3 regions of the Streptomyces sp. NPDC048514 genome follow, and region 3 is predicted to be linked to each of the others. Evidence: riboswitches for the same ligand, from Rfam matches in the RefSeq annotation. Region 3 holds a riboswitch; each other region holds the start of a gene.
The links. A riboswitch is a leader RNA that binds a small molecule or an ion and turns the genes downstream of it on or off. The one in region 3 is predicted to bind cyclic di-AMP.

Region 1 (9,726 bases), on a different contig from region 3:
GCGGGGCGACAGAGGGTGAGACGGTGACGGGCGGGCCCGGTGGACGGAGCCCCGAGTGCCCCTCGTTAGGCTCCGGCCTCATGGACGTACTCATCCATCTTTTCGTCGGCTTGCACATCATCGGCATCGCCGCGCTGCTCGGTGGTTTCCTCACCCAGATGAAGGCGATGGGCGAGGGCACGGCCCGGTTCGTCCCCGGCATGCTGCACGGTGCCCTGACCATGCTGGTCACCGGCGTGGCCCTGGTCGGCCTCAACCAGGCGGACGACCAGCATGTCAACAACTTCAAGATCGGCGTGAAGCTCGCCCTGCTGATCGTGATCCTCGGGCTGGTCTACGTGAAGCGGGACGAGGAGCGGGTCGACAAGGGCCTCTTCGCGCTGGTCGGCCTGCTGACCGTGACGAACATCTTCATCGCCGTGCTCTGGACCTGACGGCCGACGGTCTGCGCCCGCGGCCGCCGGCCGCCACCTGCCCACGGCCGCCGCCCGCCGGTCACCGGTCACCGGTCACCGGTCGCCGGTCGCCGGTCGCCGTCCGGCGGGCGGTGGACGTCGTCGCGGGCGCCGGCGCGGGCCGCGAGCAGCGCGCCGGTGACGGCCGCGAGCCACGCCGCCACCGCCACCCACACCAGCACCTGCCCCGGCACCCTGAGCCACCCGACGTCCACGGTGGACGCGACGGACAGCACCGCCGCCGCCGTCATCCCCATCGGGAACACCGTCGACCACCGCCGCATGTCGTAACCGGGCCGTGGCCGGGCCGCCTCGGCCGCCAGCAGTACGAGGTAGCCGGCCAGGTCCAGGACGAGCAGCGTGACCGTCGTGGTGCTCAGTACGCCGCGGTCGTCCTCGTCCCACAGGTAGAGGCGTCCGCTGTCGGCGCCGAGCAGATTCGCCCCGGCCAGCGCCGAGATCGCCAGGGCGCCGCCCGCGATCCAGTGGTCCCCGGCGCCCTTGACGACCTCCCGGGGTTCGAAGCGGGCCAGGGCGAGCCCGTAGAGCACCAGGCCCAGCCAGAACAGCACCAGAGCGGTGTGCGCGAGCCAGGCCGTGCTCTCCGCAGAGGCCAGCGTGGCCGCGAGCACCGCGAGCCCCTGTGTGGCCACACAACACAGGAACACCGATCCCGACATGCGTCGCTTCCAGTGCCGCATGACCAGGACGATCAGCACCGGCCACAGCAGCGCGGCGAGCGCCAGCAGAGCCTCGGCCAGAGTCTGCCGGCCCAGTGCCGAGATCCGGGTGCCCAGTACGGCCGTCGCGGCGACGGCGGTCAGCGCTCCCGGGCTCTCCGCCTCGGTCACCCAGCGCTGCCGCTCGCCCACCAGCCGCAGGACGAAGTCGGCGGCCAGTGCGAGCCAGGCGAGGCAGGCCATCGCCAACGCCACCCGGGAGACCGTCTCGGCGCCGGCCAGATGCAGGCCCACCGACACGATGCCGGTCGCCATCACGGCGGACCCGGCCGCGGGTGACCGCCCCGCCCACCACGCGCGCAGACTCGAGACACCGGGCATGCGCCCGATGCTAGGCAGCCGCACCCACCCGGCCGGGCAGGGCACGCGCGCGCGGAGCGCAAAAACACCGCACGCGTGCGAAGCGGCAAGACATCGGCACGCGCGCGTGCAGCGCAAGACATCGGCACGGGCGTGTGCCGCGCAGAACCCGGCACGTGCGCGTGCAGCGCAAGACGGCACGCGTGTGTGTGGCGCAAGACCTCGGCACGCGCGTGCGCCTCACCGTTGCGAGGCCCGCTCCGCAGGGGCCCGGCTCTTGGAGGCACGGCGCCCCGGGGGTCCGAGAGGCGGGGCGACGGGAGACGGTCAAGCGGGCCGTACGACGCCCTGGACGACGGACGTGCCGCCGCGGTCGACGGACTCCTCGCGGACGTACGCGCCCGGCTCCGGGGCGTGGATCATCATCCCGTTGCCCGTGCAGAGGCCGACGCGGCCGTTGTCGTCCCGGAAGAAGACCAGGTCACCGGGGCGAGCGTCGATGAGCGGGACGGGGGTGCCCGCGGTGGCCTGTTCCCGGGCGGTACGCGGGAGGGTGACGCCGGCGGCCCGCCAGGCGGCCTGGGTGAGGCCCGAACAGTCGTAGGAGCCGGGGCCGCTGGCGCCGCTCACGTACGGCTTGCCGATCTGGGCGCGGGCGAAGGCGACCGCCTTCTCGGCCTTGGTGACCGGCCGCGTCGCCGAGCTCGGGTACGCCGGAGCCGGAGCCGTGACCGGGGTGACAGTCAGGGCCGGGGTGACGGTCAGGGCCGGGTACGGCAGCGCGGCGGGCGTCGCGACGCGGGGAGCGGGCGCGCCCCGTCCGTCGTTCTCCCGGGCCGTGTGCCGGAACAGCAACTCGCGCGTGACCGAGAGCTTGCGCTGTACGGCGGCCTTCGCGGCCTTGACGTCGTAGTCCGGGGCGGTGGCCTTGGCGTCCTGATCCAGGGTGGTGGCCTTCGGGGCGCGGTCCGCCGTGGCGGCTCTCGTCGCGCGGTCCGCGACGGGGACGCGAGCGGCGCGTTCCGGGGCGATGGCGGCGGCGGTGGCCCCGGCCTCGGGGCCGGGGGTGCCGGCCCCCGCCGCGGTCACGTCGTACCACGACGCTGCCGTTGCCTGCGTTGCCTGCGTTGCCTGCGTTGCCTGCGTTGCCTGTGTTGCTCCCGCGCTCCGGGCGGCTCTGCCCCGCTCGGCCGCGTTCTTCACGCGCGAGGCGAGCCGGTTCATCACCCTGTTCTGGGCGAAGTGGTCCTGCGGATACCCCGCGAGCAGTGAGGTGGCCGCGTCCGGGTCGGCCGCGAACGGATCCCGCGCCTCGCGCGCCTTGGCGAGCCGGGCCGCGCGCTGGGCCTCCGCCTGGCGGGTCTCATCGGCGCGGGCCCGGTGCCGGGCCGCCGGTTCCTCCTCCGATGGCGCGTCGGCCAGGCGGTACAGCTCGTCGATCTTCTTCTCGATCTCCTCCGGGCTCGGCCTGCCGTCGTCGGCGGGCGCGGCCTCGGCCGTCTGGGACAGGACGGCCACGGAGGTGAGGGCGGCAGTGGCGAGAACGGGGCCGCGCAGGCCCGGTCCAGTGCCGCCGGGGCGCGGCTTGCGGTGCGACGCCAAGGGAGGCGACTCCTTCCAACATGCCGCCTACCGGGTTAGCTGTCGGGTTCGGGCGGGTGCTTCGGAAGGGTTGCCCTACGGCGTCGTCCCGTGCGGGAGTCGGCCGATTCACCCCAGGAACGGTGGGTCCCCGGCTCCGGGCACCGTGCGGGGCGCGCCGGACTCGGCGGAGGCCGTTCGGCCCGGCGAGGTTCGCCGGAGAGGGGTCGTACGGCCTGACGGAAACCTAACCAACTCGTGTGACTCCTGTGAAGGTTGGTGTGCGGTATGTCCGATACATTTCTGTGACCTGGGGGAGGTTTCACACGCCCGTGACCAGGTGCTTCCGCAGCGTGAGGGGATGATCGGTCCCCGGCGGGGCGACGGCCGGCGCTCCGGGACGATGTCCGATAGCGGACTGCGCCCGCGGGCCGTGTTCCGGGGACCGGGACCGGTTGTCGGTGGGGCGCCCTAGACTCGGAGAGCGATGAGCAGCCTCTTTGACGACAGCTTCCTGGCGAACCTCCAAGCCCCACGCGGGCGCGAGGAGGAACCCCCGCCACCCGAGGACGATCACGCTCCGGAGCCGGTTCCGGACGATCTGTTCGGCGGGAAGTTCGACGTGCCCCCGGACCGGGACGCCTACTACCGGGACGGCGCCCCGCGCCCCGTCATCGACGCGGCGGCCCTGCTGGCGGGGCTGAACGACAACCAGCGCGCCGCGGTCGTGCACGCCGGCTCCCCGCTGCTCATCGTCGCCGGCGCCGGCTCCGGCAAGACGCGCGTGCTCACCCACCGCATCGCCCACCTGCTCGCCGAGCGGGGCGTGCACCCCGGCCAGATCCTCGCGATCACCTTCACCAACAAGGCCGCGGGCGAGATGAAGGAGCGCGTCGAGCACCTCGTCGGCCCGCGCGCCAACGCGATGTGGGTGATGACCTTCCACAGCGCCTGTGTGCGGATCCTGCGACGCGAGTCGAAGAAGCTCGGCTTCACCTCCTCGTTCTCGATCTACGACGCGGCCGACAGCAAGCGCCTGATGGCACTGGTCTGCCGCGATCTGGACCTCGACCCCAAGCGCTTCCCGCCCAAGTCCTTCAGCGCCAAGATCAGCAATCTGAAGAACGAGCTGATCGACGAGGAGGACTTCGCCGCCCAGGCCACCGACGGCTTCGAGAAGACCCTCGCCCAGGCCTACGCGATGTACCAGTCGCGGCTGCGCGAGGCGAACGCGCTGGACTTCGACGACCTGATCATGACGACGGTCAACCTGCTGCGCGCCTTCCCGGACGTCGCCGAGCACTACCGTCGCCGCTTCCGCCACGTCCTGGTCGACGAGTACCAGGACACCAACCACGCCCAGTACGCACTGGTGCGCGAGCTGGTCGGCACGGGCGAGCGCGCCCCCGAGGACGCCGACGTGCCGCCGGGCGAGGCCGACCTGCCGCCCGCCGAGCTGTGCGTGGTCGGTGACGCGGACCAGTCGATCTACGCCTTCCGGGGCGCGACGATCCGCAACATCCTCCAGTTCGAGGAGGACTACCCGAACGCGACGACGATCCTGCTGGAGCAGAACTACCGCTCCACGCAGACCATCCTGTCCGCGGCCAACGCCGTCATCGAGCGCAACGAGTCCCGCCGCCCGAAGAACCTGTGGACCAACGCCGGCCAGGGCGCGCAGATCACCGGCTACGTCGCCGACACCGAGCACGACGAGGCCCAGTTCGTCGCCGACGAGATAGACCGCCTCACGGACGCGCGCGAGGCCAAGGCCGGAGACGTGGCCGTCTTCTACCGCACCAACGCCCAGTCCCGGGTCTTCGAAGAGGTATTCATCCGCGTCGGCCTGCCCTACAAGGTCGTCGGCGGAGTCCGCTTCTACGAGCGCAAGGAGGTCCGGGACGTCCTCGCCTACCTGCGTGTCCTCGCCAACCCCGAGGACTCGGTGCCGCTGCGCCGCATCCTCAACGTGCCCAAGCGGGGCATCGGCGAGCGCGCGGAGGCGATGATCGACGCCCTCTCCCAGCGCGAGAAGATCAGCTTCCCGCAGGCCCTGAAGCGCGTCGACGAGGCGTACGGCATGGCCGCGCGCTCCACCAACGCGGTCAAGCGGTTCAACACGCTGATGGAGGACCTGCGCACCGTCGTCGAGTCCGGCGCCGGGCCGGCGACGGTGCTGGAGGCCATACTCGAACGAACCGGGTACCTGGCCGAACTGCAGAACTCCACCGACCCCCAGGACGAGACCCGCATCGAGAACCTGCAGGAACTCGCTGCGGTGGCCCTGGAGTTCGAGCAGGAGCGCGAAGAGGGTGAGCAGGCCACGCTCGCCGACTTCCTCGAGCAGGTCGCCCTGGTCGCCGACTCCGACCAGATCCCCGACGAGGAGGACGGCGACGGCGTCATCACTCTGATGACCCTGCACACCGCCAAGGGCCTGGAGTTCCCGGTCGTGTTCCTGACCGGCATGGAGGACGGCGTCTTCCCGCACATGCGCGCCCTCGGCCAGAACAAGGAACTGGAGGAGGAGCGGCGCCTGGCGTACGTCGGCATCACGCGTGCCCGGGAGCGGCTGTATCTGACGCGCTCGTCGATGCGCAGCGCCTGGGGCCAGCCGTCGTACAACCCGCCCTCCCGCTTCCTGGAGGAGATCCCGGGCACCCACGTGGAGTGGAAGCGGACGGGAGCGACGGCACCGGTGTCCTCCGGACCGGCCTCGGGTATCGCGGCCTCGCTGTCGTCGAGCCGCTCGCGCTCCTCGGCGTCGGGCGCGTCCGGGTTCGCCACGCGGCGCACCGCGGAGAAGCCGGTCGTCGCGCTGGCCGTCGGCGACCGGGTCACCCACGACCAGTTCGGGCTCGGCACGGTCGTCGCGGTGAAGGGCACGGGCGCGAACGGGGAGGCGACGGTCGACTTCGGTGACACCAAGCCGAAGCGGTTGCTGCTGCGGTACGCACCGGTGGAGAAGCTCTAGGGAAAGCCGGGGGAAGGCCCGGGAGGACCCTAGGTGAAGCCCCGGGCCGAAGCCCCGGGTGAAAGCCCTGGTGGTGAGTCCCTTGGCGAAGTGAGCCCCGCCGGTTCGGCGGGGCTCGGCCGCTCAGCTCAGAGACTCAGGTCGGGTCCAGTCCGTGGCTGCGCAGCCACGGCAGGGGGTCGATGGCCGCCCCGCCCGCCGGCCGGACCTCGAAGTGCAGGTGCGGTCCGGTGGAGTTGCCGGAGTTGCCGGAGTAGGCGACCGGCTGGCCGGCCTTGACGGTCGTACCGGACGCCACGCGGTAGCTGGACAGGTGGCAGTACCAGGTCTCCGTGCCGTCCTTCGCCGTCAGGATCATCATGTTGCCGTAGGCGCTGTTCCACTTGGTGGTGACGGTGCCGTCGGTGGCTGCCAGCACCGTGGTGCCGTAGGAGACGGGGAAGTCGATGCCGGTGTGGACCGACATCCAGTTCACGCCCGCCTGGCCGAAGTAGGCGCTGAGCCCCCGCTGGGCGACCGGCAGGGCGAACTTGGGGCGCAGCCGTTCCTTGAGCGCGGCCTCCGCGGCGGCCTTCTTCTGCTCCAGCGCCTGCTGCGCCTTGAGGTCGATGCGCTCCTGCGTACGGCTCGCCCGGTCGGCGAAGTCGTCGGCCCCGGCGGAGAGGGTCTTGAGCTGGGTGTCCAGCTTGCTGTTGGCGATCGAGGGCTGCACCACGTGCGCGTCGTCCGGGGCGGAGGCGGCGGCCTCGCCCGAGTCCTCGGTCAGGGCGCTGACCGAGGCCGCCGCGATCCCGGCGACCCCCATCACACAGGCCGAGGGCACGGCGACCGTCAGCAGAGCGGACCGTTTGGCGGGCGTACGGCGCCGGGAACGCCCCGCGCCGCGCGAGCCCGCCCGGGTCGCCGGAGGCGGTGTGACCTCTTCCTGATCGTCCAGCAGGGCGTGCACACCGGGCAGTTCACCGGTGGCGGTCGTCCCGCCCTCGTCGCCGTGCGCTTCCTCGAAGGCGGCGTCCTCGTACGGCACCTGCTCGAAGGCGGCGGTCGCGGGCGCGTCGCCGACCTGCTCGAACGTGGTGGTGGCCTGCGGGGCGAACGGTTCGCCGGCCTGCTCGGGCTCCGTCGGCGCGGTCTGACCGGCCAGGTTCCACTGCGTGGCGTCGTACGCGCCCGTGTCGAAGGTCTGGGTGCCCCACTCCCACTGCTGGGTGCCGTCGGTGCCGGCGGCCCGGTCGGGCTCCAGCCAGGCGCCCGCGTCCCACTGGCCGCTCGCGTCGTGTCCGGTGGCCTGCGCGGGAACCGTCCAGGCGGTGGAGTCGTACACCCCGGAGCCGTAGGCGGCGTGCTGCTGTGCCGCGTACGGGTCGTGGTCGAGGGTCTGGGCGGTACCGGTCTGCCACTGCGTGGCGTCGTACGCGCCGGTCGACTGTGCGCTGCCCGGGAGGCTGCCGAACAGGGGGTCGTGATCGAAGGCCGTGATGCCCGCGGAACCGCCCGCAAAACCGGTGGCGTCGTAGCCGCCGTACGTGGTGAGGTCGTCGTAGGTGACTTCCGCGGCGCCATAGGGCGTGTAGTGCTGAGCAGAGGCGTCGGAAGCCGGAGCCGGGGCGGTCGAGCTCCCCGGCGGGTGACGGTCGTTCACCAACTTCTCTTTCGCCTCGACAACAGGGGCTGCCAGAGCAGTGCGGCGACTGTACCCGGCAGTACGCGGGCGCGACAATCTTCCGCCGGTTTCGAGTGGGCCGGAAACGGGCATTCGGCCGTGTTTGGGGGGAGGGCGGGCGCGAGTTTGGCCTTGTGTTCGATGAATGTTCGATGTCAGGTGACAATGAGTCACCTCCGCTGCCGTGCTGCCAGGCCGCCGTCAGGCGACCGTCAGGCCTCCGGCGCGCCGCTCCCCGGGGTGTGGGGCGTCCAGAACCTCGCGTATCCCGGCCGCGACGGCGGGATGCAAGGGGAGCGCGAGATGCCCGATGCCGCTCACCCGGACGTTCTCCGCGTCCAGATCGGGGTGTTCCAGGCAGGCCGTCTCCAGCGGGACCATCAGGGAGTCCAGGTCGCTCCAGAAGCTCACGAACCGCGTACGGCAGCCGGGCGCGGGCCGGGACAGCTCCTCGATCACCTCCGAGCCGGGCCGCATCTGCCGCACGATCGGGTGCGCGTCGGCCAGCGGCGCCACCCGCGTCCCGGAGTGCGGGGTGCCGAGGGTGACGAGGGTGCGCACCCGCAGGTCACCGCCGAGACACTGCACGTAATACCGGGCGATGAGGCCGCCGAGGCTGTGCCCCACGATGTCCACCCGCGCGCTGTCGGTGCGCTCGCAGATCTCCTCGACGTGCCGGCCGAGCAGTTCCGCGGCGGCGCGGATGTCGCAGGTCAGCGGGGAGTAGTTGAGCGATTCCACGCGCTGCCGGCCATGCTGGGCAAGGCTGCGGCGCAACAGTACGAACACCGAACGGTTGTCGATGAAACCGTGCAGCAGCACCACCGGTGGACCGGTCCGCACCGGCAGGGGGACGGCGCCGCCGACGCCGGTGGCCGGCGCGGCTCCGGCGGGCAGGCCGGCGGCGCGCCGTTCCGGAGTGAGGCCCGTCGGGTACAGCAGGAGGTGACCGGCCAGGATCGCGGCCTCCAGGGCCGTCGCCTTGAGCAGCGTCACGGAGAGTCCGGCCAGTCTGCCGGGCCACAGGCGGCGGCAGATCGGGAGGAAGAGTGGCACTATCCCGCTGACCTTCATGGCCGACCTCCCGTCGGCACGCGGAGGACGGCTCGGCCCCCGTGTGCCCTCATGTCCCAATGTGTGATTTCCCCCTCGCTGCGCACCGTAAAACCGCCGGTTGCGGGATGCTGGAGATAACGTTCGTTCACTTCGCGACGGGTGGCGGGACGCGCCAAAAGTGCGGTACTTGTCGTTACGGACGGAAGCGATCGCTTCCGTGATCGTTTGATGGAGGCAGTGATGGGTGTGGCAGCCGGTCCGATCCGCGTGGTGGTGGCCAAGCCGGGGCTCGACGGCCACGATCGCGGGGCCAAGGTCATCGCACGCGCTCTGCGCGACGCCGGGATGGAGGTCATCTACACCGGGCTCCATCAGACGCCGGAGCAGGTGGTCGACACCGCCATCCAGGAGGACGCCGACGCGATCGGCCTGTCCATCCTCTCCGGTGCGCACAACACGCTGTTCGCCGCGGTGATCGAGCTGCTCAAGGAGCGGGAGGCGGAGGACATCCTCGTCTTCGGCGGCGGCATCATCCCGGAGGAGGACATCGCGCCGCTGAAGGACAAGGGCGTCGCGGAGATCTTCACGCCGGGCGCGACGACCACGTCGATCGTGGAGTGGGTCCGCCAGAACGTCCGCCAGCCGGCCGCGTCCGGCGGCTGAGCGGCCGAGAGCCGCACGCCGGGAGGGTGTCCGAGCCGGTCGGGCGGGCGTCTGAGGTGACGGCGCGGCCTGGAACGGCCGTCATCCCGGTGCCCGCCGCGGGTGAGCGGGTGCCCGTGCCGGCCGGGCGGGTGAGCCGGGGCCGAGTTCAGCCGTCATCTCGGCCCGCAGCCTCAGCGTCGTGACCAGCCGCTGGAAGGCCTCCGCCCAGTATCCGCCGGCACCGGGCGCCGCGTCCTCCCGCTCGTCGGGTATCGCCAGCAGCGCCTCCAGCCGGGTGGTCTCCGCCGGGTC
Region 2 (9,726 bases), on a different contig from region 3:
CCGCCACCGGACCCGCCAGGCACCACACACCGGACCCCGGCAGGCACCACACACCGGACGTCGGCCGGCACCGCACACCAGACCCCGGCAGGCACCACACACCGGACGTCGGCCGGCACCGCACACCAGACCCCGGCCGGCACCACACACCGGTGGCCGCCGGGGGCCGCCGGCGACAGGGCGCCCGCGCGGAGCCCCCCCCGCCGGCCGACGGGGCGTACCCGCGCGGGCCCGTAAAATCGGTGGCACTGTGTCTGATTTCCTCAACACCCCCGAAGTCCCGCCGTCGGCCCCGCACGCCCCCGGTGTGTCCGTCCGGCACACCCGGACCAAGGGAGAGCCCCGGTTCCCCGACGGGCCCAAGGCCGATCCGGCCGGATCGCACTTCGAGCGGCGGATCCGCAGTTTCCAGCCGCGGCGCAGCCGAGTGACGGCCGGGCAGGCCGACGCGCTGCAGCGGCTGTGGCCCAAGTGGGGGTTCGACATAGACGGCCGGCAGGTCATCGATCCGGCCGAGCTGTTCGGGAACGACGGCCCCGTCGTGCTGGAGATCGGCTTCGGGATGGGGGAGGCCACCGCTCAGATGGCCGCCGCCGACCCCGGCACCAACATCCTCGCGGTCGACGTGCACACCCCCGGGCAGGGCAATCTGCTCAACCTCGCCGACCACAACGGGCTCTCCAACATCCGCGTGGGCAACGGTGACGCGATCATCCTGCTCCGCGAGATGCTCCGGCCCGACTCGCTGGACGGGCTGCGCGTCTACTTCCCCGATCCCTGGCCCAAGAAGCGGCACCACAAGCGGCGGCTGATCCAGCCCGAGTTCCTGACGCTCGCCGCCACCCGGCTGAAGCCCGGCGCGCTCGTGCACTGCGCGACCGACTGGGAGCCGTACGCCGAACAGATGCTCGAGGTGCTCGGCGCGCATCCCGACTTCGAGAACACGCAGGCCGAGGGCGGTTTCGCGGCTCGCCCGGCGTCCCGGCCGCTGACCCGTTTCGAGGGACAGGGACTGGACAAGGGTCATGTCGTGAACGATCTGCTGTTCCGGCGCGTACCGCACCGGAACGGCCAGCCACCCGGACCGCAGGTTCTGCGGACGGGCCGGTAAACCGCTCCAGACCCTCGTCCCGTCACCGTTAGGGTCGATGCCGTGGCCACCAGTGCTCCGTTTCCGACTCCCCCCGCCGGCCCCGGCACCGGACTGCTCCGGCACCCGCACTGGTGGCAGCGCGGGTGGGTCAGGTACGGAGCACTGATCACCCTGCTGGTGCTGTCCGGGCTGGTGATCCTCGCGCTGGTGCGGCGGCAGACCGGCACCGAGGGGCTTCTGGTGGGGCTGGGCCTGGCCGTGCTGCCCGTGCCCTGGCTGACGGCCGCCTTCCGCTGGCTGGACCGGGTGGAGCCGGGCCCCTGGCGGAACCTGGTCTTCGCCTTCGCCTGGGGTGCCTGCGCGGCGGCGCTGATGGCCATCGTCGCCAACACCTTCGCGACCAAGTGGATAGCCACCGCCACCGCAGACCCGGCCGGCGCCGACACCCTCGGCGCCACGGTGATAGCCCCGGTCGTCGAGGAGTCCGCCAAGGCCGCGGCCGTACTGCTGGTCTTCCTCTTCCGCAGACGTCATTTCACCGGGCTCGTGGACGGGGTGGTGATAGCCGGGATCACCGCCACCGGGTTCGCGTTCACCGAGAACATCCTCTATCTCGGCACGGCCTTCGGGACCGACCAGCTGAGCGGTGACCGCGGTATCGCCTCCGTCACCGCCGCGACGTTCTTCGTGCGCATCGTGATGTCCCCGTTCGCGCACCCCCTGTTCACCGTGCTGACCGGCATCGGCTTCGGCCTCGCCGCGCTGTCCGGTGAGCGGCAGCGGCTTCGGCGGGCACTGCTGCCGGTGTGCGGGCTGCTGCTCGCGATGACCATGCACGCCCTCTGGAACGGGTCCTCCACCTTCGGGCAGTACGGGTTCTTCGCGGTCTACGGCGGGTTCATGGTGCCCGTGTTCGCCCTGCTGACCTGGCTCGCGGTCTGGACGAGGCAGCGGGAGCTGCGGACCGTGCAGACGGAACTGCCGGCGTACGTGCTGGCCGGATGGCTGGGGCCGGCCGAGCCGATCGCGCTCGGGTCGATGCGGGCGCGGCGGATGGCCCGGGAGTACGCCCGGCACCACTTCGGGGGCCGGCCGGCGGCGCGCACGGTGGCCGAGTACGAGGCGTACGCCACCTCGCTCGCGTTCCTGCGGCACCGGGGGCGGCGGGGGCGGGCCGGGGCGGACTTCGTCGTACGCGAGCGGGAACTGCTGACCGAGCTGTGGCAGCGCAGGGCGGTCGCACGGCCGGCCCTGGACTACGCGGCCAGGGCCTCCGCGCCGGCTCCGGCGCCGGCGGCTCCGGTGTACTGGACCCCGCCGCCGTACGGCTACCCGACGGTGCCGTACCCCGCGTACCACTCGTATCGGCCCTGACTCCCGCACTCCCGCGCCCCACCTGTATCGCCCAGACCAGCGCGCTTTCGCGTGCCGGGTGCGGCCGCGTGGCACGCCACCCGGCCGGGTGCGGCCGCGCTACGCCGACGCGTCCGTCAGCTTCTGCAGGTCCTCGTCCGGCAGGGTCAGCCCGGCCACCTGCAGCAGCGCCGGGAGCTGGTCCACCGTCCGGGCCGAGGCGATGGGGGCCACGACGGTCGGCTGGGCGGCGAGCCAGGCCAGGGCGACCGTCGCGACCGGGACCCGGTGGGCCTCGGCGACCTCGTCCAGGGCCGCCAGGACCCGCCGGCCGCGCTCGGACTCGAGGTGCTTGGCGGCCCCGTCGGCCCGGGCGCTGTCGACGGTCGCGCCGGGACGGTACTTACCGGTCAGGAAGCCCGAGGCGAGGGAGAAGTAGGGCACGGCCGCGAGGCCCTCACGGTCTGCCAGGTCCTGCAGCGGGCCTTCGTAGGTGTCCCGGGAGACCAGGTTGTAGTGGGGCTGGAGGGCGACATAGCGGGCCAGGCCCTCGCGGTCGGAGAGGTCGAGCGAGGCCTTCAGGCGCTCGGGGGTGATGTTGGAGGCGCCGATGTGCCGGACCTTGCCGGCCTTCACCAGCTCGTCCAGCGCGCCGATGATCTCCTCTACAGGCACCTCGGGCTTGTCGAAGTGGGTGTAGTAGAGGTCGATGTGGTCGGTGCCCAGCCGGCGGAGCGAGGCGTCGGCGGCCGCCTTGATGTTGGCGGCGCTCAGACCCTGGTACTCCGGGTGCTGGCTGACCTTGGTGGCGATGACGACGTCGGCGCGGTTGCCGCGGGCCTTGACCCACTTGCCGATGATCGTCTCGGACTCACCGCCCTGGTTGCCCTCGATCCAGGCGCTGTAGCTGTCCGCGGTGTCCAGGAAGTTGCCACCGGCGGCCGTGTAGGCGTCGAGGACGGCGAAGGAGGCCTGCTCGTCGGCGGTCCAGCCGAAGACGTTGCCGCCGAGGGCGAGCGGGAAGACCTCGAGGTCGGAGGAACCGAGTTTGCGCGGAGAAGTCATACTTCGCGTCAACACCGACAGCGGATGATCCCATTCCGCCATCGGCGCCAAGTTCCCGCAAAGGCGGGCGCCCCAGGGCTCCGTACAGGAGGACGCCACCGGGGCTTCCGCGAAGCCGGACGCCACGGGGGCTTCCGCGAAGCCGGACGCCGGCAGGTCTTCCGCCGACGAGCACCCCGCGGTCCCGCGCAGCGAAGGTCAGGGGTTGATGCCCTTGCCCTGCAGCCACGCCATCGGGTCGATGCCGGTGGCGTCGCCGTTCGGGTGGACCTCCAGGTGCAGGTGCGGGCCGGTGACGTTGCCGGTGGCGCCGACGCGGCCGATGACGTCGCCCGTGCCGACCTTCTGGCCGACGGAGACACTGATCGAGGACTGGTGGCAGAACCACAGCTCCGTGCCGTCGTCGAGGGTGAGGACCGTCCGGTAGCCGTAGGAGCCGGCCCAGCCCGCCTGGGTGATCGTGCCGCCGTGGATGGCCTTGATGAGGGTGCCCGTGGGGGCGGCGAAGTCGAGGCCGGTGTGGTGGCCTGAGGACCACATCGAACCGGCCTGGCCGAAGGTCGAGGTGATCGTGTACGAGGACGTCGGCAGCGTGTACTGCTTGGCCAGCTCGGCCAGCCGCTTCGCCTCGGCCGCCTTCTCGGCGTCGGCCTCCGCCTTCTCCTTGGCGGCGGCGGCCTTGGCCGCGGCCTCCTTCTCCGCCTTGGCGGCGGCTTCCGCGCTCTGCTTCTCGGCGGTGGCCAGCGCGGCGGCGGTGGCCCTGCTGTCGGCCTTGCTCTGCTGCTGCTCGGCCTGGGCCATGATCCGGTTGCGCAGGGTCTCGCCCGCGTCGGTGTGCTGCTCGGTGTCCGCGGAGGTCACGCCGACGTCGCTGAGCGCGGTGGTGCTCGCCTCGGGCGCCGGCGAGGAGCCGTCCTCGAACAGCGAACCCATGGAGGGCAGGTCCGGCAGGGAGATGGACACCGGCGGCTTGCCGGTGTTGGCGCTGGCCATGCCGCCCGCGCCGACCGCGGCGATCACGCCGACGCCGAGGACGGTGGAGCTGCGGGCGAATCCGCCGCGCTGCTTGGCGACGCGGTGCCGGCCGCGAACCGGGGTGATGGACTCCTCGGTGGGATTCCACTCCTCCCAGGGGCCCTCCTCGGCGCTGTAGGAGCCGTACCCGAAGGTCTCGGGCTCGGACGGTGCCGGTATGAACGGGGCTTCTGGGGCAGGCCGGTTGGACGCCACGCGGGCGCGCTCCTTTCCTTCCGCCGCCTACCGGGTTAGCTGACGGGTTCGGAGCAGGAAGGTCTCCTACGCGCGTAAACCGGACGTGGACTCAGCGAGTTCACGACGGCTTTCGCGTGATTCACCCCAAAGGTGGTGGTTCCCCGGTTCCCTCGCGGGATTCGGCGCGTGCGCACGGAGCCGTCTCTTGTGACGGCTGGGACGACCGCGCTGCGTTATCGAACGTTAATAGACCCGGCAGGTGGTTTCCAAGCCGTTCGGCTTGATCATTAATGTTCCCGGCCATGGACTTACCCTGCAGTCCGCTGCAAATCGGGCGAGTTGACCGAGATTCAGGAGTCACAGAGGTTTTGATGGTGACTCAGGTGTCCTGCGGACGGGGGTCGTGCGGTCACCGACGGTGAGGGCGGTCACGACCGCCGTACGGCGAGCCGTTCACGGTTGCCGTACGGCGAGCAGCGCCATGTCGTCCGCCATCCCGCCCCCGGAGTGCCGCCGCACCTCCGCGGCGAGCCGGCCCAGCAGCGCGCCGGGGCCGGGGAAGACGCGGCCGGCCAGCCGCCGCTCGGGTTCGTAGAAGCGGCCGTGGGCGTCCCGGGCCTCGGACAGGCCGTCGGTGTAGAGCAGCAGGGTGGCCCCGCTCGGGAAACGGGTCTCCAGTGCCCGGTCGGGCCAGCCGCCGAGGTCACGCATGCCGAGCGGCAGCGCCGGTTCGTGCCCGGTCAGGGTCCGCAGGGAGCCGTCGGCGTGCAGCACCAGCGGCGCCGGATGGCCGCGGTTGACGACCCGTACGACGCCGTCACCGTGCGGGAGTTCGGCGAGCACGGCGGTGGTGAAGCCCTCGAACGCGTCGATACCGTCCCGCCGGGTGCCCTCGCGGGCCAGCGCCCGCTCCAGGCGCTGAGCCACCGCCTCCAGCGTGGCCTCCTGCTCGGCCGCCTCCCGGAACGCCCCGATCACCACGGCGACGGCGGCGACCGCACTCAAGCCCTTGCCGCGCACGTCCCCGACGACCAGCCGCACGCCGTACGGGCTGTCCTGCACCGCGTACAGGTCGCCGCCGATGGACGCGTCCCGGCGCGCCGCCTCGTAGCAGGCGGCGATCTCGAAGCCGCCGATCCGCTCGGCGGGCTGGGGCAGGACGGCCCGCTGGGCGGCCTCGGCGATCTCCCGGGCGGAGGCCAGCCGCCGGTCGCCGAGGCGGACGGCGCGGTTGATGGCGACGGCCAGCAGGGCGACCGTGGCGACGGTCACGCCGTCGGTGACGGTGGCCGGCGCCGAGTGGCCGCCGGCCTGGGCGTTCACGGCGTACGCGGCGGCGAGGGCGGCCAGGCCGGTCAGGACCGTGGTGCGCAGTGCGGACAGGGGCGCCGCGATCAGCGGGGCGGCGGTGAAGAACGGGACGGCGGTGAAGCCCTCAGGTGTGAGCAGGCCGTAGAGGACACCGCCCGCGACGAGGAGGGCGGGCAGGGCGCGGGCCAGGGCGCGTGGGCCGGGGCGGCGGGACCTTCGCACGGGTGCGGGCTCGTCACCGATACCCGGGTCCGGCACGAGGTCGCCGGGGAGCCTGCCGCCGGCCCTGGCGTACGCGTTCTCCTCCAGCTCACCAGGGCGCACCGCATGTCTCCCACGTGTCCGACGTAGGTCCAGGGTTGCGGGCCCCGGGACGCGGGGCGACCGGTGTGGACCGACCGGATGATCGACTGTGACGTACGCCACGTGGCCCCGATCGCCGTGACCGCCCTCTCCGGCGGGACGGCGCCGGACAAACACTCAGGGCCGGAATCCAAGTACTGGATTCCGGCCCTGAGTCTTCAGTAGCGGGGACAGGATTTGAACCTGCGACCTCTGGGTTATGAGCCCAGCGAGCTACCGAGCTGCTCCACCCCGCGTCGTTGTGTCTCAAGCATACGCCATGCGAAGGAGTGGTTGCACACCGGTTTCCTCCGGGCCCCGATCACCGGGGCTCCGGGGGTGCCGCTCAGCTCGGCAGGTGCGCGTTCGGCGCCTTGGCCGGCGCCTCGAACTCGGGGAGTACGACGACCTCGGCTCCGCTGCCCAGCAGCAGGCCGGTGCCGTCGGCCCCCGCGACGAAGGTGTCCGGCTCCCGCCAGGCGGTGACCACCCGGCGCACCCCGGCCCGCAGGATCAGCTCGGCGCAGGGCACGGGCCGGGAGGCGCGGCGGGCGCAGGGCTCCAGGCTGCTGTAGACCGTGGCACCGGCCAGCCTTGGATCGGCCGTGTCGAGCTTCGCCAGCGCCGCCTCCTCGGCGTGGACCACCGGGTCGCCGCCTTCCCGGGAGTGGCCACGAGCCAGTTCGGTGCCGTCGGCGGCGACCACGACGGCACCGACGCTGAAGGCCGTCTCCGAGGGCGGGCACAGGGCGGCGAGTTCACAGGCGGTGCGCAGCCAGTGCCGGTCGGCGGCCGTGGGGGCGGCACCGGCACCGGGAGCCGTGGGCTCGTAGCGCATGAGGACGACGTCCTCGATGCGGAGGGTCTCGACCAGACGCAGCCGGCCGCCCTGGTACGGCCCCGGCCCGAACAGGCGCGGGGCCGCCGGGTCGCCCACGAAGAGCGGGGCGAGGACCAGCTGGAGTTCGTCGGCGAGCCCCTGCCGCAGGAGCTGGGTGTGCACCTGCCCGCCGCCCTCGACCATCAGGCGCGCGACCCCGCGCACCTCGTGCAGGTGTTCCAGCAGGAGCCGCCAGTCGATGCCGGGGCCGAGCGGGACGACGTCGGCGGTGCCGCCGAGGAGGCGGCGGGCCCGTTCGGCGCCGTCGTCGGTCGTGTAGACGAGTTTCTCGCCGCCGGTGTGCCAGAAGTGGGCGTCGGGGTCGAGGTCACCGGAGGCGGTGACGGTCACCTTCAGCGGGTACGCGGGCCTGCCCTCCGCCAGCCGGGCCGCGCGCCGCTCGGCGGAGTTGACCAGCAGGCGCGGATTGTCGGCGCGGATCGTGCCGGCGCCGACGAGGATCGCGTCGGCGCCGGCCCGCACCTCGTCCACCCGGTCGAAGTCGGCCGGACTCGACAGCAGCAGCCGCTCGGGGCCGGTGTCGTCCAGGTAGCCGTCGAGGGAGACGGCGGCGGACAGCAGCACGTACGGCAAAGGCATCGGCGCACTCCCTCGCGGCGACCCGGCGGACTCACCGAATCTTGGTTCAAGTTTGAAACAAACTTACACTGGCGGCATGACGACCCGCTGGCTCACCCCCGAGGAGCAGCGCGCCTGGCGCGCCTACCTCGCCGCCTCCCGGCTGCTGGAGGACGCGATCGACCGGCAGCTCCAGCAGGAGGGCGGCATGCCCCACCTGTTCTACTCGGTACTGGCCAACCTCTCCGAGGCACCCGACCGGCGGCTGCGCATGACCGACCTCGCGGAGACGCTGAAGATCACCCGCAGCAGGCTGACGTACGTGGTGACGCGGCTGGAGCGGGACGGGCTGGTGCGCCGGGAGGACTGCCGCCGGGACAGGCGCAGCAGTCTCGCGGTGCTGACGGACGAGGGCATGACCGTGCTGGAGCGTACGGCACCCGGCCACGTCGGGACGGTACGCAGTGTCCTGTTCGACCGGCTCGGCCCGGAGCAGGTGGGGCAGCTGGAGGACATCTGCACGGGGATCGCCCGAGGGCTGGAGGGGGAGGGCCAGGCGCAGGCGGCCGTGGAGGACGTGCCGTGGCGCCGGCGCTCGTCGCCGTGTTCGGGCACCACCGACGAGTGAGCCGGCCGGGGCAGTTCGCACGAAGGCCTCGCCGTTCATTGCTTCAACTTTAAAGCATGGGATAGGGTCCGGATCTTGGCATCTGCTTCAAAACTGAAGCAGATAGTACGGACAGATCCCGGAGATCCGCATGCCCGACACCCCCGCCGCCACCCCGCGCGCCCGCGTCCGGGTACCGCTGCGCTTCCACGACGGTTACGGCGCCGACGCGGAGCTCGTCACCTTCCACGGTCTCGCCGACGGCCGGGAGCACATCGCCGTCGTCCTCGGCGACCCCGGCCCGGTCCCGCTGGTGCGGCTGCACTCCGAGTGCCTGACCGGCGACGTGTTCGGCTCCGCCCGCTGCGACTGCGGGCCCCAGCTGCGCGAGGCGGTCGAGCGCATCGCCGACCGCGGCGGCGTGCTGCTCTATCTGCGCCAGGAGGGCCGCGGTATCGGCCTCTACAACAAGCTCGACGCCTACGCCCTCCAGGACCAGGGCCTCGACACCTATGAGGCGAACGCCGCGCTCGGCCTGCCGGAGGACGCCCGCGACTACACCGCCGCCGCGCAGATGCTCGCCGCGCTCGGCATCGGCGAACTGGACCTCCTGTCGAACAACCCCGACAAGGCCGAGCAGCTCCGCGCGCTGGGCACCGCCGTCCGGGACCGGGTGCCGACCGGTGTCTTCACCACGGCCCACAACGTCCGCTACCTGCGCGCGAAGGTCCTCCAGACCCAGCACACGCTGCCGCTCGCCGAGCTGAACGGAGTGAACGGCGGGCACGGGGTGACCGGGCTGCCGGAACCGATCGTGGGCTGAGCACGGGCACGGCGCGGGCGTGGCGCGGGCGTGGCGCGGAGGAAGAGCTCTCGCACGGCACCGATCACTTCGCCTGCAGTACTGTGCCCGAAGTGGTCCCTGCCAAGTCCCCAACAGCGCACCGGAGTCGCGGCCCATGGTGAGACGGAACGACCGGCGGCGCGCCGCGCTCGTCGACGCCGCGATCGAGGTGCTGGCCAGGGAAGGCGCCCGGGGGCTCACCTTCCGGTCGGTGGACGCCGAGGCCGCCGTGCCGCTCGGCACGGCCTCCAACTACTTCGCCGACCGCGACGACCTTCTCACCCAGGCCGGCGCCCGGGTCTACGAGCGGCTGCGGCCCGACGAGGCCACCGTCACCCGCCAGCGGACCGCCGACCGCGACCGGGCCACGTACACGCTGCTGATGCGGGAACTCGTCGGCCGTGTCTCCGCCTTCCGCACCGGCTACCTCGCGCTGCTGG
Region 3 (8,452 bases):
TGCAACGGGCCGCGAGGTCGGGGGAACCGGGCCAGCTGCCGATCACCACACCGGCCAACTCCAGCTCCCGTCGGCGCAGTTCGCGGGCCGTCAGTTCGGTGCTGTTCAGCGTGCCAAGGCCGGCCGGAGCCACGACGAGCACCGGCGCGCTCAGCAGCCGGGCCGCGTCGGCCAGGGTGCCGCCCTCGGCGTCGAACCGGACGAGCAGCCCGCCCGCCCCCTCCACCAGCACCAGATCGTGCTCGGTGGCCAGCTTGGCGGCCCGGTCGGCCACCTCGTGCGGGCGCACCGGAGCCATCCCCGCCCGCCGGGCCGCCGTGCCCGGCGCCAACGGTTCGGGGAAGCGGGCCAGTTCGGCGGCCGTGACCGGCCCCGCGAGCCGGGCCACCTCGTCGGCGTCCCCGCGCTCGTCCGGCCGCACACCCGTCTGGGCGGCCTTCAGCACGGCCACCGAGCGCCCGGCCGCGAGGGCCGCCGCGGCGACGGCCGCGGTGGTGACGGTCTTGCCGACCTCCGTGCCCGTCCCCGTGATCACCAGTACCGGCATCTCATCCCTCCCGCGCCGCGGCGCACACCGCGCCCGCGATCCGTGTCACGTCCTCGTCCGAGGTGATGTACGGCGGCATCGTGTAGATCAGGTCGCGGAAGGGGCGCAGCCACACGCCCGCCCGCACGGCCGCCCGGGTCGCGGCCGTCATGTCGACCTCGTGGTCGAGCTGGACGACCCCGATCGCGCCCAGCACGCGGACGTCCCGCACCCCGGGCAGCTCCGCGGCCGGTGCCAGCCCCTCGCGCAGGCCGGCCTCGATCCGTTTGACCTGCGAGTGCCAGTCCTGGTCCAGCAGCAGGCCGAGGGAGGCACAGGCCACCGCCGCCGCCAGCGGGTTGCCCATGAACGTCGGGCCGTGCGCGAGCACCGGCAGCTCGCCCCGCGAGATGCCGTCGGCGACCCGGGCGGTGCACAAGGTGGCCGCCATCGTGAGGTAGCCGCCGGTCAGCGCCTTGCCCACGCACATGACGTCGGGCGTGACGGCCGCGTGGTCCGCCGCGAACAGGGCGCCGGTGCGGCCGAAGCCGGTGGCGATCTCGTCGAACACCAACAGCACGTCGTGCGCGTCGCACGCCTCGCGCAGCACCCGCAGGTAGCCGGGGGAGTGGAAGCGCATGCCGCCCGCGCCCTGCACCACCGGCTCCACGATCACCGCGGCCAGTTCGTCGGCGTGCCGCGCGATCAGCTCGCGCAGATGCTCGGCGTACGACTCCTCGTACCGGGCCGGCGGCGCGTCCGCGAACACCTGGCGCGGAAGGACGCCGGACCACAGGTCGTGCATCCCGCCCTCGGGGTCGCACACCGACATCGGCTGCCAGGTGTCGCCGTGATAGCCGCCGCGCCAGGTCAGCAGCCGCTGCTTGGCCGGCCGGCCGAGCGAACGCCAGTACTGCAGGCACATCTTCACGGCGACCTCGACCGACACCGACCCCGAGTCGGCAAGGAAGACATGCTCCAGGCCTTCGGGCGACATGTCGACAAGGAGCTTCGCGAGCCGTACGGCGGGCTGGTGCGTGAGACCGCCGAACATCACGTGGCTCATCCGGCCCAGCTGCTCGCGCGCGGCCTCGTTCAGGACCGGGTGGTTGTAGCCGTGGATGGCCGACCACCACGACGACATCCCGTCGATCAGCTCGCCCGAGCCGTCCGCGAGCCGCAGCCGGACCCCGCTCGCCGACTCGACGACGAGCGGTTCGGCGCGTCCGGGCATCGGGCCGTAGGGATGCCAGACGTGCCGTCGGTCCAGCTCCAGCAGCTCGGGCACGCTCAGGTGGGGCAGGTCAGGCATTGGGCGCCAGGTCCGTTCCGGCGCCACGGCGGCGGACGGCGACGAGGTCGGTGCGCGGCTCACCGGCCGCCGGCACGGACGCGGCCTCGGCGGCCGCCTCGGCGGTCGTGGCCGCACTCACCGCGTCGGCCGCCACGGCAGCGCCCACCGGGCCGGCGGCGCCCACCGCGTCCGCGGCCACGGGAACGCTCGCCGTACCGCAGACGCCGCCCTCGTGCGACCCGCAGCCCGCGTCCTCGTGCGACTCGCAGCCTCCGCCCGCGTGCGACCCGCAGCCTGCGCTCTCGTGCGATCCGCACCCGCCCCGCGCCTCGGCCCGGTGCTGCGGCAGCGTCACCTGGTCGGCGCCCTCCACCTCGAACCCGGCGTCCGCGATCATCTCGAGGTCCGCCTTGCCGGCCTGGCCCTCGCTGGTCAGGTAGTCGCCGAGGAAGATGGAGTTGGCCAGGTGCAGGGCAAGCGGCTGCATGCTGCGCAGGTGGACCTCGCGGCCGCCCGCGATGCGGACCTCGACGTCGGGGCAGACGAAGCGGACCATCGCGAGGATGCGCAGGCAGCGCTGCGGGGAGAGGTTCCACTCCTTGGCCAGCGGGGTGCCCTCGAACGGGATGAGGAAGTTCACCGGAACGGAGTCCGGATCCAGCTCGCGCAGCGAGAAGACGACGTCGACCAGGTCCTCGTCGCTCTCGCCCATGCCCGCGATCAGCCCGGAGCAGGCGGACAGCCCGGCCGCGTGCGCCTTGTGCACCGTGTCCACCCGATCGGCGTACGTGTGGGTGGTGGTGATGTCCCCGTACGTGGACTCCGAGGTGTTCAGGTTGTGGTTGTAGGCGTCCGCGCCGGCCTCGCGCAGCCGCTCGGCCTGCCCGTCGGAGAGCAGACCGAGGCAGGCGCACACCTCGACACCCTCGTTCTGGTCCTTGATCGCCTTGATGGTCTGCGAGACCCGGTCCACGTCCCGGTCGGTCGGGCCGCGTCCGCTGGCCACCAGGCACACGCGCTTGGCGCCTCCGGCCAGGCCGGCGGCGGCCGCCTCGGAGGCCTGGTCCGGCTTGAGCCAGGTGTACTTCAGGATGTCGGCCTTGGAACCGAGCCGCTGGGAGCAGTAGGAGCAGTCCTCGGGGCACAGGCCGGACTTGAGGTTGACCAGATAGTTGAGTTTCACCCGTCGCCCGAACCAGTGCCGGCGCAGCTTTCCGGCCGCGGCCACCACTTCGAGCAGGTCGTCGTCGGAGGTGGCCAGCACGGCGAGCGCTTCCTCGCGGGTCGGCAGCTCGCGCCGAAGCCCCTTGTCCACCAGCGTGTTCAGCAGGTCCATGAGGCCCGATCCTGTCCTACGGGACGGCTCTGGGCCAAGGAGAGATCGCACAACAGAGACCGTTCGCCGTGTGGGTATCGCCACACCCTGGGTGGCGGGTCGTGCCGCTAGGGTCTGTCCGCTACCTACAAAAGCACCGGAGGACCCATGGCGTTCGGCTGGATCGACGAGCAGGCCGAGGCGCGCCGCCGCGCCGGACTTGTCCGCACCCTGCGCCCGCGGCCCGCCGACTCGCCCCTGCTGGATCTGGCGAGCAACGACTACCTGGGCCTCGCCCACCACCCGGAGGTCGTCGAGGGGGCGGCCAGGGCCGCCCGGACCTGGGGCGGCGGCTCCACCGGCTCCCGCCTGGTCACCGGCACCACCGAACTGCACTGCGGGCTGGAGCGCGAGCTGGCCGCCTTCTGCGGCTTCGAGGCCGCGCTGGTCTTCTCCTCCGGCTACGCCGCCAACCTGGCGGCGGTGACCACGCTCGGTCCGCACGGCTCCCTGATCGTCTCCGACGCGGGCAACCACGCCTCGCTCATCGACGGCTGCCGGCTCGCCCGGGGCGCCACCCAGGTCGTCGGGCACGCCGACCCGGAGGCCGCCCGCAAGGCCCTGGCCACGCACGCGGGAGCGGCGATCGTCGTCTCCGACACCGTCTTCTCGGTCGACGGCGACCGGGCGCCGCTGGCCGCCCTGGCCGAGGCGTGCCGGGAACACGGCGCCGGCCTGGTCGTGGACGACGCCCACGGTCTCGGTGTGCTGGGCGACGGCGGCCGGGGCGCGCCGTACGCGGCCGGGCTCGCGGGCGCCGACGACGTGGTCGTCACGGCCACCCTGTCGAAGTCGCTGGGCAGCCAGGGCGGGGTCGTGCTCGGGCCGGCCCGGGTGATCGACCATCTCGTCAACGCCGCCCGGACGTTCATCTTCGACACGGGCCTGGCGCCGGCGGCGGCCGGGGCCGCGCTGGCAGCGCTGCGGCTTCTCCAGCGTGAACCGCGGCGGGCGGCGCGGGCCCGTGAGGTGGCCGCGGAACTGCACGCACGGCTGACCGCCGCGGGCCTGGAGGCGGTACGTCCGGACGCCGCGGTGGTCTCCGTACGGGCTCCGTCCCCGGAGCAGGCCGTGCGCTGGGCGGCCGACTGCCGAACGGCAGGGCTGGCCGTGGGCTGCTTCCGCCCTCCCTCCGTGCCCGACGGCATCTCACGACTGAGGCTGACCGCCCGTGCGGACCTCTCCGGGGCCGAGATCGAACGCGCTGTACGTGTGATCGGCGAGACGCGACCATGAGTCGGCGTGACACGGCCGTGCATCGCGCGGGAACGACGGATGGAAGATGAGATCGGTCCCGGTCCGATCAGCGGGGACCGGCCGGCCGGACGCGGAGCGTGGTCACCGCAGCGCGGTCACGAATCCCGCCCAGCTCTCGGGGGAGAAGAGCAGCGCGGGTCCGGCCGGGTCCTTCGAGTCGCGCACGGCGAGCAGTCCGGCCGAGGGCCCGGCGTGCGGCCGGCCCGTCTCCACGCAGTTGTTGGCTCCCGTGCTGTAACTGCTGCGCAGCCATGGCACGTCGTGCAGGTCGGTACTGACGGGGACGTTCCGAGGCAGAGCTGACATGGTGCCTCCTTACGCGCCGGCACCTATCCCGGCGATGTAGTCCAACGAGTCCTCGGGTGAAAGAGCGTGTGCCTGAAGGGTGTCGAAGGCCTCCGAGTAGGCCATCAGGTCTTCTTTCCGCTCCAGGTAGAGGCTACTCGTCAACTGGTCGAGAACAACTACGTCCAGATCAGAAGTGCTCGGAAACGAGAAGATAACGAAAGGTCCGGTCAGGCCGACGTGCGCTCCGGCCCTGAAGGGCAGGATCTGGAGCCGCACCTGGGGCAGCCGGGCGGCCTCGCACAGGCGCTCCAGCTGCCGGGCCATCACCTCGGGACCGCCGACCTCGCGCCGCAGCACCGCCTCGTCGAGCACGGCGCACAGCCTCAGCGGCTGCTGCGACCGCAGCACGTCCTGCCTGGCAAGGCGCACTTCCACCAGCACGTCGAGGCGGTCCTCCGCCAGGTCGTTCACCGCAGCCCGGGTCACCGCGCGGGCGTACTCGGCGGTCTGCAGCAGTCCGGGCACGACCGTGGTCTCCACGGTGCGCATCGCGCTCGCCTGCGACTCCAGGCTGATGTAGTCCCGGTAGGTGGGAGGCAGCACTCCGCGGTAGGCGTGCCACCAGCGGTTGTGGCCACCGGTGTCCTCGGACCCCGCCAGCATCAGCAGCAAGTCGCGCAGGTGCCGGTCGCGCACCTCGTAGGCGTCCAGAAGTAAGCGCAGATCGGCCGGTTTCACCCCGCTGGCGCCGGTCTCGATGCGGCTCACCTTCGACTGGTGCCAGCCGACCAGGTGGGCCGCCTCGCCGCTGGTGAGCCCGGCGCGGGTACGCAGCGTGCGCAGTTCGGCGCCCAGTTTGCGACGGCGTACGGCCGGCCCGTTCTGCATGGGCTCCTCCTTACTCGCTCGGGGCCGCCCAAATAGGGTCTCGCGTCGCAGGGTTCACCGCTTCGAGCGACAGATATATGCATATCTTGGTGGATCGCTCCCCGTGACCGGCCGGTGATGGCAGTCTGACGGCGAAGCACCAGTCCGGGACCGTACTCGAACCATCCGCTCCTCGTCGGACTGCGGTCCCGTGGGAAAGGGACGACGTCGCCATGGCAGACCATCTGGAAGCATCCGTCACTCTGCCGAGCGATCCCGCCTCGGTCTCCGCAGCCCGCACCTACGTCGTGGGGACCCTCGCGGAGTGGGGCCTGCCGTCGGACACCGAAGCCGCGGACACCGTGCGGCTCATCGTCTCCGAACTCGCCACGAACGCCGTACAGCACACCTTCGGGCAGTCACCCACCTTCACGGTCGACATCGCGCTCGACCGTGACGAGAACCTGCGCATCGGTGTCACGGACAGTCATCCCCGCTTCCCCAAGAGACTGCCCGCCGCCGTCCAGCAGGACAACGGGCGCGGCATGGTCATCATCCGCTGTCTCACGGCGGAGTGCGGCGGCAGGCTCCGGATCCGGCCCACCCGCGAGGGCGGCAAGACGGTCCTCATCGAACTGCCCTGGACGATCCCGCTCACACCGGTCACGGCGGTGGGGCAGCGGAAGCCGTAGCCGGCGACGCGCACGGTCCGCGGGGCCGGGCGTCGGCGGGCGCAACCGCGGCGCACGCCGGTGACGCACACCGCCCCGGGCCGCCCCAGGGCGCAGGGCGGCCACCGGGGCTGCGCCGGCGGCGCAGCGGGGAGCGGCCCGGCCGCCGGAGCCGCTCCCGCCCGGTGCCGGGTCAGCTGACCCGGCCGTACCAGACGCTCCTGGTCCAGATCTTCTGCAACCGCACCACGTCACCGGTCCTGGGGGCGTGCCAGATCTTGCCGTGGCCGGCGTAGATGCCGACGTGGTAGACGCTGGATCCCGAATGGAAGAAGACCAGGTCGCCCGCCCTGCGGCTCCTGGAAGAGATGTGGTGGGTCTTGTTGTACTGCTGTGCGGCGGTGCGCGGCAGCTTCTTGCCCGCCTTCTTGAACGAGTAGAGCGTCAGCCCCGAGCAGTCGAACCTGCGCGGCCCGGTGGCCCCGTACCGGTACGGGGCGCCCTTCTTGGACGCGGCGACCCTCAGTGCCTTCGTCGCCATGGTCGCGGCCGAGGCGTCTGTGGCGAGGCCCGGAACCACGATCGAGCCGCCCACGGCGGCGAGGGTGAGTGCCGAGGCCGTGCCGGCCCGGGCCATCAGCGACGGGACACGATTGAGCGCAGTCATGCGCAACCCTTCGTCAGCCGCCTGTGAAGGATGACCTGTCGGATTCGGGCTGGCGAAGTAGCCCGGCCGCGTTGCCACGGCTTCACCCCAAGGGCTGCTCGGAACGTCCGGCCGTCTGCGACGTGCAGACGAACATCTGTTCCGGCGACCCGTCTTGCTCGGGTCCTCCACTCCTGCCGATCCACTCCTGTCGACCGGTCATCCGGGCGGCGGCAGGACTCGGCGTCCGCCCGGACCGCCCCGCCGCGGTGGCGGGGGCTTGTCGTCAGACAGGGATCTTGGCTCACAGTTGTCCGAAAATCCCAACGGAACCGTGTGTTTGTGGCGTTACTCACCACTCACCCGTTCGGGTGGACAGGGCTGTGTTCGAGGGATCGTCAAGTCCCGTACGTAGCCTCTGACCTGGGGCGGAGCATCTTCCGGCGAAGCGCGGACCGGTCGCGCGCGCAACTCGGGAGGCTCGTGGAAGCACTCGGATGTACCCCGGTCGGCGGTACGTCGTTCGGGCCGTTTCAACTTCGGCCCGAACGACACGCCGACGCGGGGAACCCGTCGGCCCGGAGCTGCGTCCCGCTCAGCCGGCGCCGCCGGGCGGGAGCGCGACGCGCGCGGTGCGGCGCTCACCGTCCAGCACCAGCAAGGCCCGTGCCAGCGTGTCCCCGTGCAGCTCCGTCTCGCCCCGCTGATGCATCAGTGCGAGCGCGTCGCGCAACTCGGCCGCCTTGCGCACCAGCGCCTGCGCGGCACGCAGCCCGCGGTAGGTGTCCCCGCGCCGCGCCGGGTTGATCCGGCCCAGCAGGTCGACCGCCTCGAGGTAACGGTCGATCAACTCGCCCTCCGCGCGGGTCAGCGCGGGCAGGGGCGGCAGCTCCGGCGGCAGCATTCCGCGCTCACCCCGCAGCCGGAGCGCCGGGCGCCGACCGGCGGCTGGGCACGATGCCGTCCACCAGGCCGTAGGCCAGCGCGCCGGGCGCGTCCAGGACCAGGACCCGCTCCAGGTCCCGGTGGACCTGCTCCGCCGTGCGCCCCGTGTGCCGTACGAGCATCCGCTCGGTCAGGTCGCGGGTGCGGGCCAGCTCCTCGGCCTGGATCGCCAGGTCGCTGGGCTGACCACGCACCGGCTCCGGCAGTGCCGGCTGTTCGAGCACCATCCGCGCCCCCGGCAGGGCGAACCGCTTGCCCGGGGTGCCGGCCGCGAGCAGCACCGCGGCGACGGACACGGCCTGTCCCAGGCAGTAGGTCGCCACGTCGCAGCCGACGTACCGCATCGTGTCGTAGACCGCCGTCAGGGCGCTGAAGGAGCCGCCGGGGGAATTGACGTACAGCGTGATGTCCCGGTCCGGGGCCGTGTGTTCGAGGTACATGAACTGCGCCGCTAGGTCGTTCGCCGCGGCCTCGTCGACCGGCGTCCCGAGGAAGACGATCCGGTCCTCGAAGAGCCTGCCGTACGGATCGAGCGTGCGCGCCCCCGTCCCGGTGCGCTCGGTGAACTCCGGCAGGACATGAC

Region 1: linked by a shared signal. The riboswitch ahead of ACGFT2_RS09395 (NlpC/P60 family protein) and the one ahead of ACGFT2_RS00665 (C40 family peptidase) in region 3 are both predicted to bind cyclic di-AMP.
Region 2: linked by a shared signal. The riboswitch ahead of ACGFT2_RS25850 (M23 family metallopeptidase) and the one ahead of ACGFT2_RS00665 (C40 family peptidase) in region 3 are both predicted to bind cyclic di-AMP.

Annotation. Positions count from the first base shown of each region.
Region 1 is NZ_JBICWT010000004.1:124,048-133,773, reverse strand. Features, by position in the region: gene ACGFT2_RS09405 (hypothetical protein) at 81-434, shown strand; gene ACGFT2_RS09400 (tellurite resistance/C4-dicarboxylate transporter family protein) at 503-1,516, opposite strand; gene ACGFT2_RS09395 (NlpC/P60 family protein) at 1,823-3,097, opposite strand; cyclic di-AMP (ydaO/yuaA leader) riboswitch at 3,105-3,276, opposite strand; gene pcrA (DNA helicase PcrA) at 3,564-6,050, shown strand; gene ACGFT2_RS09385 (M23 family metallopeptidase) at 6,187-7,692, opposite strand; gene ACGFT2_RS09380 (lipase family alpha/beta hydrolase) at 7,915-8,787, opposite strand; gene ACGFT2_RS09375 (cobalamin B12-binding domain-containing protein) at 9,010-9,432, shown strand; gene ACGFT2_RS09370 (DUF5691 domain-containing protein) at 9,514-9,726, opposite strand, start outside.
Region 2 is NZ_JBICWT010000011.1:367,559-377,284, reverse strand. Features, by position in the region: gene trmB (tRNA (guanosine(46)-N7)-methyltransferase TrmB) at 251-1,111, shown strand; gene ACGFT2_RS25860 (PrsW family intramembrane metalloprotease) at 1,154-2,467, shown strand; gene ACGFT2_RS25855 (aldo/keto reductase) at 2,567-3,511, opposite strand; gene ACGFT2_RS25850 (M23 family metallopeptidase) at 3,710-4,741, opposite strand; cyclic di-AMP (ydaO/yuaA leader) riboswitch at 4,749-4,918, opposite strand; gene ACGFT2_RS25845 (PP2C family protein-serine/threonine phosphatase) at 5,177-6,358, opposite strand; tRNA gene ACGFT2_RS25840 (tRNA-Met) at 6,560-6,633, opposite strand; gene ACGFT2_RS25835 (dihydrofolate reductase family protein) at 6,723-7,856, opposite strand; gene ACGFT2_RS25830 (MarR family winged helix-turn-helix transcriptional regulator) at 7,933-8,463, shown strand; gene ribA (GTP cyclohydrolase II) at 8,594-9,265, shown strand; gene ACGFT2_RS25820 (TetR/AcrR family transcriptional regulator) at 9,402-9,726, shown strand, end outside.
Region 3 is NZ_JBICWT010000001.1:141,268-149,719, forward strand. Features, by position in the region: gene bioD (dethiobiotin synthase) at 1-547, opposite strand, end outside; gene ACGFT2_RS00635 (adenosylmethionine--8-amino-7-oxononanoate transaminase) at 549-1,838, opposite strand; gene bioB (biotin synthase BioB) at 1,831-3,156, opposite strand; gene ACGFT2_RS00645 (8-amino-7-oxononanoate synthase) at 3,304-4,431, shown strand; gene ACGFT2_RS00650 (DUF397 domain-containing protein) at 4,534-4,758, opposite strand; gene ACGFT2_RS00655 (helix-turn-helix domain-containing protein) at 4,768-5,628, opposite strand; gene ACGFT2_RS00660 (ATP-binding protein) at 5,841-6,299, shown strand; gene ACGFT2_RS00665 (C40 family peptidase) at 6,472-6,945, opposite strand; cyclic di-AMP (ydaO/yuaA leader) riboswitch at 6,949-7,180, opposite strand; gene ACGFT2_RS00670 (hypothetical protein) at 7,520-7,828, opposite strand; gene ACGFT2_RS00675 (ATP-dependent Clp protease proteolytic subunit) at 7,836-8,452, opposite strand, start outside.